3 regions of the Sporomusa sp. 246TCP1 genome follow, and region 3 is predicted to be linked to each of the others. Evidence: riboswitches for the same ligand, from Rfam matches in the RefSeq annotation. Region 3 holds a riboswitch; each other region holds the start of a gene.
What was found. A riboswitch is a leader RNA that binds a small molecule or an ion and turns the genes downstream of it on or off. The one in region 3 is predicted to bind cobalamin.
Positions count from the first base shown of each region.

Region 1 (4,204 bases), 2.5 Mb from region 3:
CCTTTCAATGCTAACGGGGCAAATGGTTTATCAGCATCCACGCTAACAGTATGGACAATCCGACCGTCCACGGCACGGAGATGTATCATTATCCGGGCAGCGCCCGGGGCAGGCGGCTGGCGTCTTTGTTGCAGGCCCGGCTGGTGGCGGAACTGGGAATGGCCGACCGGGGCGTCAAGGAAGCCAATTTTCAGGTGCTCAGGGAAATCGACTGCCCGGCAGTGCTGGTGGAGGTGGCCTTTCTTTCGAATGAGGCCGACTGGCGGCTGTTGACCGGTTATGCCGGCCAACTGGCCGCGGCGGTAGCCATAGCTGCCGGGCTGGCGGACTATTTTGCCGGCTAACAGCCGCTGGGGCTGAGCGCTGCACCGGCCCCGCAGCTAAGGGGTGGATTGTCGACCACGCTTGTCGACTGCTGCCGTCCGGCCTTACAAGAAGCCAAAATGGAAATTCTGTCTGAAAAGTGGGATATGATTATTTTAGATGAAATCAACTATGCCATTAAATTTGGACTGGTGTCTTTGGATGCGGTCTTAGCATTGCTGGAGAGCAGGCCGCCCCTGTTGCACTTGTTGCTGACCGGGCGTGAGGCAAATCCTGCGATTATTGAACGGGCTGATTTGGTGACCGAGATGAAAGAGATTAAACATCCGTACAAAAAGGGAATAAAGGCGCAAAAGGGGGTGGAGTTTTAGAAGCTAGGATCATTATAAACAAGAAATGATTCATGGACGGAAAAGAGAAAGCCGAGATGGAAAACATGTATGTATGTTTCTCATCTCGGCTTTCTCTTTTCGGGTAAGTGCTTAGTGATAACCTTTGCTTATTTTTGGAGGGCATCTGCACTGTAAGTGGTAAATCAAAAATTGTACCGATAGATCTTTTCATCCCCATAGTCTAAAAAGATAATTTGGATCGGAGTCAGACCAAGTTATTGAGAATTTGTCATTTGGCGATTTCGAGTATTGCCCGAAGAAATCGGGGTTTTGAATGTGTACCCACCCATCCTTATCATATTCTATGTTTTGGTAGTCACGGGAAGGTTTTCGGACTTTTGAGCCAGGCAAGCGCTCTTGGACGATTTTGATCGTTGAAGACAGGTTTTGGGTTGGTTTTGCTTTTGTTAATTTCCATACTATAAAGCATGCAATGAGTAATAGTATAAGTGTAAGCATAAGACACCTCCATCTATAAATACATTTTGTATTTTTTTCTGCTATGCTGATGAATAATTTGATATCGTAAGTTTAACTCTTTTTATTTAGAAACACTCAGCATTAAAGTGACACACTGCCGTTTTTTAAAAAGTGGTCGTTTTATCATGTTCACCTTTTAATGTGAATATATCCCAATAAAGGTTATAGTATCATTTTCAGCCAAAACTGTCAGCATCCTTCCCGGACTTTCGTTATGAAAGAATCCTGCCGCTCGCGCCCGGACTGCCGGGGGACGGGGAACGACGGCTGGCCCCGCCCAATGCGCGGGGTCTCGACAGGAACGAAAAACAAGGCCCGCCGGAGCTTGGGCCAACCAGACCGTTCCACTGCCGCAAACTTTACAAAAAAATTGACACATCATTACAAAAAATGCTATTATGAAAGCAAATTATGGAGTAATGTACTTTCAGGACAATTAAATAGTGTTGAGATAGGTGCCCACGAGGGCTTAATAGGGAAGACCGGTGTAACGCCGGCGCGGTCCCGCCACTGTAATAGGGAGCGAATCCAAAGTATGCCACTGAGACACGCGTCTTGGGAAGGTTTGGACGAGCGATGATCTAGAGCCAGGAGAACTGCCTGTCTGTCAATCACCGTTTTACCTACGAGCGATGGGGAGGGGGTTAAGTACATACATGTTGTATGGTATTTCTTCCCGGCGTTTTACGCCGGGATTTTTTAATACAACAGAGGTATTGTTTCTATCTCCCGCCTATGGCCGGGAGATTTTTTATTCGTAGTAGGTATAGTTGCTGTCCAGTACAGGTAGAAGATTTAGAAGAGGCCCGTCCAGCGCACAAGTGGAAGATCAGGTGTATCGCCTGCAATTAGATTATAAATTCTAACAGGAAATTACCGGATGTAAACGTGTAATTTTGCAAGCAAAAATTTCTAGTAGATGCGTAGTTTGCGTTGTCAGTGATATTGTTTGTACGCAATGAATTCCGGCTGCAGTAGGGGGTGCCAAAATGCTGACTGTTGCAGCCTTTTGGCATAGAAAGGGATGTACATGAATCCACAAAATGAGAAAGACTGTTTAAAGATTGCGTTTTATGGCAAAGGTGGAATTGGCAAATCCACAGTTTCCGCCAATGTTTCCGCAGCGCTGGCGATCCAAGGCTGTAAGACTTTACATATCGGATGCGATCCGAAGGCGGATTCCGCACGCTGCCTGGTGGGGCGTAAAATTCCTACCGTGTTGCAACAATTGCAGATAAAACCAGAGGGGATTGACAGGAACGATATTGTTTTTTCGGGTTTTGGCGGTGTTGACTGCATCGAGGCGGGAGGGCCTGAGGCCGGCATTGGCTGCGCTGGCAGGGGGATCATCACCATGATGGAGGAATTGAAGTACCTGGAGCTCTGGCGGGAGGAATGGGACGCTGTTATCTATGACGTGCTGGGCGATGTTGTGTGTGGCGGCTTTTCGGTTCCGATGCGCGAACGATATGCAGATACCGTTTATATTGTGACATCAGCGGAGTTCATGTCGCTATATGCTGCCAATAACATCATGAAAGCGATTAGCAGAAGTCAGGGAGCACGGTCCGTAACGCTGGGGGGATTAATTCACAATTGCAGGACCGGTGAGTCGAAGCGTGAGGCAGTGGAGCAGTTTGCCTTATTGACGGGTACGCAGGTAGTGGCCGATGTCCCGTTCAGCCGGGAAATAACCCTGTCGGAACTGGCAGGCAAAACCGTGCTGGAAAAGTATCCGGATTCAGAAGCCGCTGGTTTCTTTAAAGAACTGGCAGGGGTCATTGCTAAACATCAGGGTCAAACGCACATAAGAGCGCTGAATGATGATGAACTGGAAACATTCAGTCACTATATGCTTGATCTGGAATTGGCAAAAGCATAAATAGCGGGGCCGGAAATGGGAGGAAATGAATTTGTCTTGTGCAGGTTATAAACAGGGAAGCCATAGTATTGAGAAGATCAATCTTTCGGCTGTGACAGATACAATACCGCTTGATAGCTTTTTTGACCGGGGCATAGCGGATGACGACTGTGGAGAACTGGTTAATCTGGCCTTGGCTGTGCCGGGCATTGACGTAGTAGCGGCCGGTCCTGCATCCTGTTCACGGGTGCTATACTTCAGAGCTGCGAAAAAAAGTTTGCAAGAACGCTTGTTTTTGCACCCTATATCCAGCAATGATTTTACTGCCGGCAATCATCTGCAAAATTTGGAAGAATCGCTTACAGACCTGGCGGCTTCGCGCCGATCAAGAGCGATCATTGTGTATGTTACTTGTGCCGATATTCTTGCCGGCACTGATTTTGCCAGTATAACCGGACGCGTAGAAAGTAAATACGGGATACCGGTGAAGGTCTTTGAGCGGGGGCCGCTTTCCCGGCGACGGACGCTGCCTAAAGAGCGGCTGTGTGATATTTTTATCGATTTGTTGCAACAAGGTAATCGGAGCGGAAGCAATAACTGCATTCACTTGTTGGGAGACGCAGGGAAGCTTGCTGAAACTTCCGGACTAAGAAAGATGCTTATGCACTACTGTTCCGACGGGGAAATCAGAGAATTTGCCGCGCTGGACTCTTACGAACAATTTGAGGAAATGACAACAGGCAAACTGAACATTGCCTTGGATCGCTTTGGTTATGACTTGGCAGTGGGCATACAGAAAAATTGGAACATACCTTTCGTATTTCTGCCTGCCTGCTACAATATGAAAGAGATCAAAGGCAGCTATGGGGCATTGATGAAGGCGCTACATACAACCTGGGATTTCAGCCAGGATTCGAAAGCCTATCATCAGTTGGCGGCACAAACTGCTGCGACATTAGCAGGCAAACAAATTGCGGTGGGAATTGGAGCAAGGTCTTTCGAACTCGCCTATGCTCTGACGTTGGCTGGCTTTTCTGTTTCCACAATATTTGCGGATACCGTGAATAAAAACGATAGGGCGTACATCAATGCGCTTCTCGCCATAGGAAGCCAGGCGCAGGTATATCTGATTTCAAACGTGACCAGC
Region 1 is NZ_CM170492.1:2,895,315-2,899,518, reverse strand. It holds gene AC1ECB_RS13415 (N-acetylmuramoyl-L-alanine amidase family protein) at 30-344, shown strand; partial or broken gene AC1ECB_RS13410 (cob(I)yrinic acid a,c-diamide adenosyltransferase) at 426-695, shown strand; cobalamin riboswitch at 1,633-1,814, shown strand; gene AC1ECB_RS13405 (nitrogenase iron protein NifH) at 2,227-3,078, shown strand; gene AC1ECB_RS13400 (nitrogenase component 1) at 3,104-4,204, shown strand, end outside.
Region 1: it holds a riboswitch for cobalamin, as region 3 does, so the genes downstream of both, AC1ECB_RS13405 (nitrogenase iron protein NifH) here and AC1ECB_RS25655 (REP-associated tyrosine transposase) in region 3, are expected to answer to the same signal.

Region 2 (4,204 bases), 2.6 Mb from region 3:
AACTCAATCAGTTCATCAAAAATTCTCCAGACATTCATAAATGCATTTATCGAATTCATGAGCTCTTGTCTTTTTAGTTTATTGCCCGTTTTTTGCTCTAAAAACAGTTTTAATGCATAAATTTCTTCAACCCAGCGTTTTTGACCCTTTTCGTTCTGTTTAACATGGGGAAGTTCGAGAAAATGTAAGTGTCCGATTTTTTCTTTCACTATTTCAGGCATCTTCACGACCCAATCGCAGGTTGTCGGTACAATCGTAGCATCATAACAGGAAGGTGCTGCGGCACCAAAGTTCATACTGCCAATATATGCCTTGAGCATGGGACACATAAGCACAGGCAGATATGCTGCGGAAAGTCGCTGCGCTGAATAGGAACCGCTGCATAGTTTTACCGGATGAACCCCAAAAGCATGAAACAGCTCAAATGGTGCTTGGATGCAAAAAAGTCCGATTAGCGGACGGCCTACTCTTTTCCGTAGTTGGTCTGGCTGTAAAGGACATGCTAATAAATCTAAAAAATAGTCAAATTCCGGGGTATAGTCAGTTCTTTCTTTCAATACGTTAATTTCATGACAATATTCTTCACAAGTTTTTTCATACACTTTTGTTCGCTGTCTTATGCGGCGTTCTTCTTCTGTTTGCACAATTTTATTCATCCAATGATTTCCCCTGTTGATAGTTTTGGGCAACATATTTTCGTGACGAAGAAAATATGTTGTACTTAAGAAATTTTGCAGTCAATGTATTGTCTTCAGGACAAGCCTCAATACATCTCATACAAAGCATACAGTCTTCACTCATAACGTTTTTTTCCGTCTTTTCAAGATGAACATCCCTAATATCCATAGGACACATTCTTTGGCAATTACCACAGCCCGAGCAGGTATGCACCGATTTTTCAAACCGGATAAAACTGATTTTTTTAGACATTTGAATCAAGGGCAGCATTGGGCAAAATAGACAAAAAAATCGGTCTTTGAAAAAACTTCCTATCAGCGTACCAGCTGCAATCATTATGGATATTACGGAAAAGGTCAAGGTGATTGTGTTCGTAAAGTCCAACGCGAAATTTCGCGTATCCCCAACAAACAGAGGCATAATCGGTTTTGCCGGGCAAATCTGACAGAAGAATAAGTAAAAATCGCTATGTAGTCCTGCATATGTAATCAGCAGCGGAATACTAAGAAGCAGTGCCAGTAATACATATTTAACCGGCTTTAGGCGCTCCCGGGTTTTCCAGGAAAGTTCTGTTTCCCGTATTCCCAGCTTCTTTCTGAGTTGGGACAACCAGTCTTGCAATGTACCGAACGGGCATATCCAGCCGCACCATATTTTTGACAATACGATTGTTAAAATAGCAAAGATCAAAAAATACAGTATTACCTTAAACCCTTTGTAGGAAAGCAACTCGGGAAAATAGAAGCCAACCCCCCATTGTCCCTGCAGCGCCATGAGATAACAGTTTCCAGCGCATCCATGAACATAAGGGCAGGAAAAGCAGGGCATAGAATACCCAAAATTCAAGCCAATGCGACCGCCATAAGTCCATACCACAAACATAAGATTTTGTATTAGCAAGCGTATTGTACCTATCATTTAATACTTAAAACTCCTTCTTCGAAATAGTACAACACCTGAAATAACTGCCATTACAGCAAAGAAGAAACATAAGCCCAGGGTAAGATTATTGTGAGCAGACAATGAGCGGCGCAGGAGAAAATTCATTGAAGTTTTATATACTTCATTTCCCACGAATTCTTCCGTATAGATAATTGTCTCTTTATATTCATGATATCCGCCGTCATCTAATCGTTGATCATGGGGCGGAGTAAAGGAAAACCTACCATCATCACCAGGCATAAGTTTTTCATAACTTTTATTGCCTATGTCGATGAGTTTCATTTCTTGGACAGGATAGCCGGACGGATGAATTGGCTTATATAGGAACTGGAATGTTTGGCCAGTCTGAGCCCAGGGGAAATTCCCGGCTGACACCAGGTCAATGGACGTAAATGTTTTGGAACTTTCCAGCAACACCGGTTCCTTTTTTATACTTTTATCTAACCCATCTCCATACAGAGGAAATGCTATCTGGGCTGTAAAATGTTCTTGGGCGCAGGTTCCTGTAACATATACATAATAAAGAAACTGAGTGGAAGTATTGACCCTTAAGAAATAAAGGCCGTCTTTTTGTTCTATCGGGATGATATAATATTGTTTTTCACCTTTCTGTCGTCCGTCACAATAAAATGCTGTTAAATTTTTAATGTCAGCAATAGTTAGCGAATCAGAACTGCTATTTAGATATACAGTTTGCGTTATCGAGCCGTTCGTTTCATTGATCTTTTTGCCGTATTCAAGCCAAAGAAAGGCAGTATCTTCAATGTTACTGCTTTCTGCGCAGCCCTGAAAAGAAATAACTAGCAATAGAACAATGCCTGCAAGTTTAGAAATCATTTCTTTCCCACTTCCTGCTGTCTTTTAAGCATCACCACTTAAACAACCCCCTCCCATAGGTTCTGGGGAGGGGGTTGTTACAAAAAAGAACCATCCAAATAAAAATCCCGGCATAAATTAATAGCCGTAAAGGGTAGATTGTTCCAATAATCCCCTTCCCATCGCTCGTGGGTAAAAAACGGTGATTGACAGATAGGCAGTTCTCCTGGCTCTGGGTCATCGCTTGTCCAAACCTTCCCGAAGCTTTCGCTGCAGTGGTATATCTTGGATTTGTCCCTATTACAGTGGCGGGACCGCGCCGGTTTTGCACCGGTCTTCCCTATTAAGCCCCCTTTGGGGGCACCTATCTCATCGGTATTCAGTTTTGCAATTCAAATCAGTATATTTGACACACTCCTATATGAAGGTAATTATAAAGTATATACCCGTAGTAGAGTCAAGGAGAATTTTATTTATATTGAAGACCGCTGTGCGCCACGCGGAAAGCAAAACTATCTGGCAATAACCCGGATCTTCACCCGCATCTCCTATCCTGACGAATACCCCCAGGCGCAAATCAAACCGCAAGGACTCTATGCCAAAATTGCCACTCCTGACGGGTACCACAGCAACTATAAAAGTGCAATCAAAAAGTTGCTTGACTTTAAAGCTAAATAATCTGGAAATTATCGGCGATGATTACATTAGCCAATTAAGGAATTACTGGGCCACCGCTAACCCCAAAGAATATGTTACACAAATTGCGGTCCAGGTTGACTACAAAAATTAGTAAAACACGGCTTGCGCTAAACCTTTGGCGCAGGCCGTGTTTTCTTTTTAAGCGGTCTCATTTGCTTGCAGAGAGCGCTTATGTATTTTATTCGTGTTTATGGCAGTGGCCTTCGCCTTTTGATTCCAGCACCTGCTGGAAAATCTTATGGGCTTCTTCCGATGACTTGCCGTTTTCCAGTGCTTTTTTGGCATGGGCAACAGCAGAATGATATTTTTTGTGGGCTTCGTCGTTAGTTGTTAAATTATCAATATCGTAATTCATGATTTTGTTAAACATCTCGTGGATTTCTTCCGAAGATTTCCCGGCAGCTTTCGCCGCTTCCACATGTTTCATCGCCATCTTATAACGATATTCCGCATGGGGAGTTTTTGGCAGTTCATACTTTGGATGTGCCATGTAAATCACCTCATTTTATATTTTAGGTCAAATCGTTTAACCTGTCTAAAATGATAAGGTATCTTCCTAGGATAGAGTCAACAAAAATATTTTAAGCTTTATTTTTTTAAGCAGCTTGGAGCCAGCTGCTTGCCCTTCATCCTCTTTTCCTAGCCCAGCTTCTTCACAATATGAAGGATTTTTTGTTCCGACAACTCCTGCAGACGGTAATAGGCGGCGCCCATTGCCTGTGCCACAGTCCGGGCTACTCCCAGCTTGATAAAATCCATCTCGGTATCAATGACCACGCTGGTTAATCCGGCCAAATTAATTTTCTCCGCCATATTGACCGCAGCGGCAACCGGGTCCACGCCGCCCGCCTTGCTGCGATTGGCCCGGCCGTCGGTCACCAATACCAGGATGGGCTGCATTTCTTTTTCTTTCTTCTGCATCGACTGCAGTACTGTAAATGCGGTAGCCAGTCCTTCTGCCAGCGGAGTTTTTCCGCCTGTCGGCAATTGCTGCAGGCATTTTTGCGCTAAATCCACGCTGCGGGTAACCGGTAGCAGAACCTCGGCCGTTTCCCGCCGGAAAGCAACC
Region 2 is NZ_CM170492.1:2,033,008-2,037,211, forward strand. It holds gene AC1ECB_RS10025 (2-hydroxyacyl-CoA dehydratase subunit D) at 1-656, opposite strand, end outside; gene AC1ECB_RS10030 (4Fe-4S binding protein) at 649-1,596, opposite strand; gene AC1ECB_RS10035 (hypothetical protein) at 1,597-2,457, opposite strand; cobalamin riboswitch at 2,636-2,819, opposite strand; gene AC1ECB_RS10040 (hypothetical protein) at 3,314-3,625, opposite strand; gene AC1ECB_RS10045 (VWA domain-containing protein) at 3,775-4,204, opposite strand, start outside.
Region 2: it holds a riboswitch for cobalamin, as region 3 does, so the genes downstream of both, AC1ECB_RS10035 (hypothetical protein) here and AC1ECB_RS25655 (REP-associated tyrosine transposase) in region 3, are expected to answer to the same signal.

Region 3 (4,204 bases):
GGTGACGTTAACAGACAAAACCACCATCAGACCGTGTGAAAACCCCCTTATAATATTAATTGTCGCCGATCTCCCGGCATTTCTGCGCAATTGCAGGTCGATGACATTTTTCTCCTTATAGGTAGGCCCATTTTAGAACAAAATACAATGTAACTCTGCTATAATATTTAAGGAGCAGGATTGCAGCCTGCTCCAAAACAGAATACGGGAGGTGATTCCGATGCGTTTTGAAACCAAGTGGATTAAACTAACGGTTTCAAACGGCGCTTTGTGGATAATTTATCAGATTATCCGCGAAGTGTTCCGTTAACCTCCGGTATTCTCCGAACGTCCCTGCTGGTCACAGGGGCGTTCTTTATGTTCTATGTTTATTATAACCGATTTAGATGCAGTTTAGAAGTTAATTTTAGCTAAATATTTAGCTTTGTTTATCGAAAATAGTGTTAATTTATCAAATAATTTTCTTCTATTTTTGATAGAAAAAGTATTTCACTGCAACAATGATTTTTCACTAGACAAAATTTCCGCACCGACACTAATAAAAAATGAAAATCAGCCTTGCTTATCCCAAAGGCTAGTTCTCGTTTTTCCCGCAATACACACCCTAAGCCGGCTGGGCCGCCAGTCGCTGCTTATTTATCTTGTTCATCAGCCAATTATCCTGGTAGTATTGAGCTTTCTTCACTGCAATCTTTCCGGCAAAATGTAGCCGACAAAATAAAGTCATTTGACCGCACTAGTATTGCTCCAACTGCCGGCTACGATGGATCGCGCATCACTTTCCAACCGGCCTGTTCGGCTTTATCAACCCATTCCTTGGCATTGCCCTGCCAGTTCATTCCTGGCGGCGGAGCAAGTCTAAAACCTTGACAGCGAAAAGTACAGAGTAAAAAAAGCCCAGAATAGCAGTCTACTATTCTGGCTTTTTTGTTAATGTGTAATCAAAGGACCTAGTCTTTTGATCTATTCCCTATTAGAGTACCATCTCCAAAAACATGGGGACAGGGACACAGTTTCTACACTAATAGTTGAATAATTAAAACATCCCCCCTGACCCCGTGTTATCCCTTCAAGCAAGGGGGTTTTACTTTTGGCATTGCCCCAAAAGTAAAAAAAGGTCTATGCCCTAAGCCTCCAAAAGCTGAAAAGCCGGGCGATATTCCTAAAATCCGTAAACTCGCTACGCTCAAACAGTACGGATTTTTTAACGGAATACCGCCCGGCTTTTCTCCTACGGAACGCTTTTTCCGGCAAAGGCCGGGAGGTTACGGGAGGTACGGGGGGTGCCGGGGCACCACCTTATGGAAGTGTCCAGGGGACGGGGTTGTCGACACCGCCCTCATGCTTTTAAAACAATGCCTCTATTAATTCCCGTGAGTCTTTCAATTTGTCGAATTGATAGGTTATGCTGCTGCTTAAGAATTCTTAAGTACGTATTTCTTGTGTGACTATCCAGCCGCTGCAAATCCATTGCAGTTTTTAAATTACATACCGTTTTTATTATTATTTTGGCTTCTTCGTCCATAATTTTCTGCCTGACCTCATTATCAATATCTAAACATTCATCTTCGCTTATTTCATTGATATATTCTATAAATTTGTCTATCATTATTTCTTTATCGTCGTTTATCATCCCAAACAGCACATTTATATTTACCAAATTTGCTTGATTTACATATTCGTGAAAGCTACTCCATTTATATTCTTCAACATGCTTTACTACTCCCGCTTTTACTGGATTTTGATGAATATATCTTAGTACGATTTGAAAGTATTGATCATCTTCTACTGGTTCACTCTTAAAACGGTCTTGAAATAAATTGCCTATTCTTTGATATTTATTATTATACCAATACACATAGCTCCCACATATCCGGCGCATTACTTGTTCTAATGGCTCTATTCCTATCTTCATCAACAAGTGTACATGATTTCCCATCAAACAGTATGCGTAAACCTCATATCCGCTTTTTTCTTTATATTGTTGTAGTACCTCAAGTAATTGGTTGCAATCTTCTTCATCTTCAAAGATTGTCTGACGGTTTATTCCTCGCACAATTATATGGTAGATTCCACTTTTACTCTTTTTTCTTGCTATTCTTGGCATTCATTCACCCCCATCTTTATCTTACTTCGGGGGAAAACATGGGGACAGGGACACCGTTTATACGTTAATAGTTGAATAATTAAAACATTTCCCCTGTCCCCGTGTTTTCTCTTCGCGAGTCTAGCGGTGATTGTCATTTAGGCAGTTCTGCCGGCTCTGGTTCATCGCTTGCCTGAACCTTCCCGGGACTTTCCTCCCAGTGGCATTTCTCAGGCTTGCTCTCCATTACAGTGGCAGTCTTACACTGGACTTCTATTAAGCCCCTCAGAGCACCTATACCGATTGGTATTAAGTTTTGCAGCCATTGACCTACTTGTTCCCAGTAGTGTTGGAGGTATTTGTTATCATTTTTTCAATTCTTCCGGTAATAATAATCCATCTCTCATATTTTTCAGAACACTTTCTGTACTGGGACGGAGACTATCCAATTTTTTCGAAATAAAAGTTTGATTATACATATATTTATTATTTTTAACATCTAAGCCTTTTATATCAGCTTGCATTTTATAATCCCTAGAAATTGAAAATCTACTTACGTATCCTCTCGCATCTATCGGATATATCAAAATAGATATTACATAATCAGAGTCAGTATCTTTCGCATATTGAAAACAATCTTCTTTTTTTATAAATGGTTTTTGATTGGAAAGAAATCTTTCGGTAAACTCTACAAACGCTGAAGATTGCTGTCCTTTCCCAAATATTTCTATATTGTATTTATGTGGATCAAACAGTTTCTCCATGTTGGCGGTTAGAGTATTCATAGTTTTAGTGTCATTACGTATGCTACGAGAAGCAAAGACGACAACTGAAATTTTTTTAGCCGCTATTTGTTCAGAAGCTAACTGAGGAGTATCAATAGTATTGGCAAAGCACATTGTCGTTAGGGAAACCAAAAACGCCAAACTGATTAAAAACAATTTACAAAGTTTGAGCAATGACTAACACCCCTAATATGTTTTCAATGTTTTTTACTACCTAAACAGTTAAATATTTGGTATATTTACAAATATTTCTCCTTCTCATATTAAAACAATACAAAACAAAAATCAACTTAAAAAATAAACTTAATATTGTACATTAAGTTTATTTTATTTTTACTTTATTCAATTTCTACTTTTTGTTTTAAAGGCTTGACTTTAATTAGCTGCTCTTTATCTTGCTCCCCTTGTCTTGTCAAAAAAGCTACTTTTTTTAAAAGGATATCCTAAAAAAATGACGAATTATCGAAACAATAACTATTAAATTGGCGAGGAGAGTTAATTATGCAACATGAGGATCAACCCGTAACCAATGAGGCCATTTTAGCTGCCTTTAAACTGGTTCTCCCATACCTAAATCAAATAGTTAGAGAAGACATGGCTGTTGGACTTACTGATTTAAAAAAATATCTCGGTTATTATCGTGCCAAAAAATTTGAACTAGACCTTCCTACAGGCAAACCTATTCAAGGAATACAAACCGTGGAAGAGTGTATCCGTACCGGTGCTAATACTTATGCGGATATCCCCCCGGAAGTCTACGGGCGTCCAATAAAAACAATTTTTACGCCGATTTATGGGATAAATAAAGAAATTATTGGAACATTAAGTTCAGGCATTGATTTTAATCATAGCCTTAATTTGATTAAAAATGTAGAGGAAATCGTTAGCGCAACCGCCCAGGCAGCTGACAGCGTTCATCAAATTGCAGGCAGTGCCAGTGAACTTGCAGCCTCCGGGCAACGTCTATTCCATTTATCCAGCGATTTGGCAGAAAAAAATAAACATTCTACAGAAATTTTGCAATTCATAAAAAATATTGCAGCGCAAACTAACTTGTTAGGCTTAAATGCAGCCATTGAAGCTGCCCGGGCCGGTGAACACGGCCGGGGCTTTGCCGTTGTTGCCGAAGAAGTCAGAAAGCTTGCCGACCAATCCCAGGAAGCCACAAAGAATATCCAGCGCAATTTACAGGAAATGACCCAAGCTGTTGCTGAGCTTAATACTTCGATAGAAGCAGCTGGGGCAATCAGCCAGGAACAAGCCGCCACCACCCAAGAGATATCGGCTGTATTAGAACGTCTCAATGCCGGTGCTAAAATGTTGGAAACTCATG
Region 3 is NZ_CM170492.1:5,435,881-5,440,084, reverse strand. It holds gene AC1ECB_RS25660 (hypothetical protein) at 559-870, shown strand; gene AC1ECB_RS25655 (REP-associated tyrosine transposase) at 1,340-2,107, opposite strand; cobalamin riboswitch at 2,231-2,399, opposite strand; gene AC1ECB_RS25650 (hypothetical protein) at 2,452-3,045, opposite strand; gene AC1ECB_RS25645 (methyl-accepting chemotaxis protein) at 3,373-4,204, shown strand, end outside.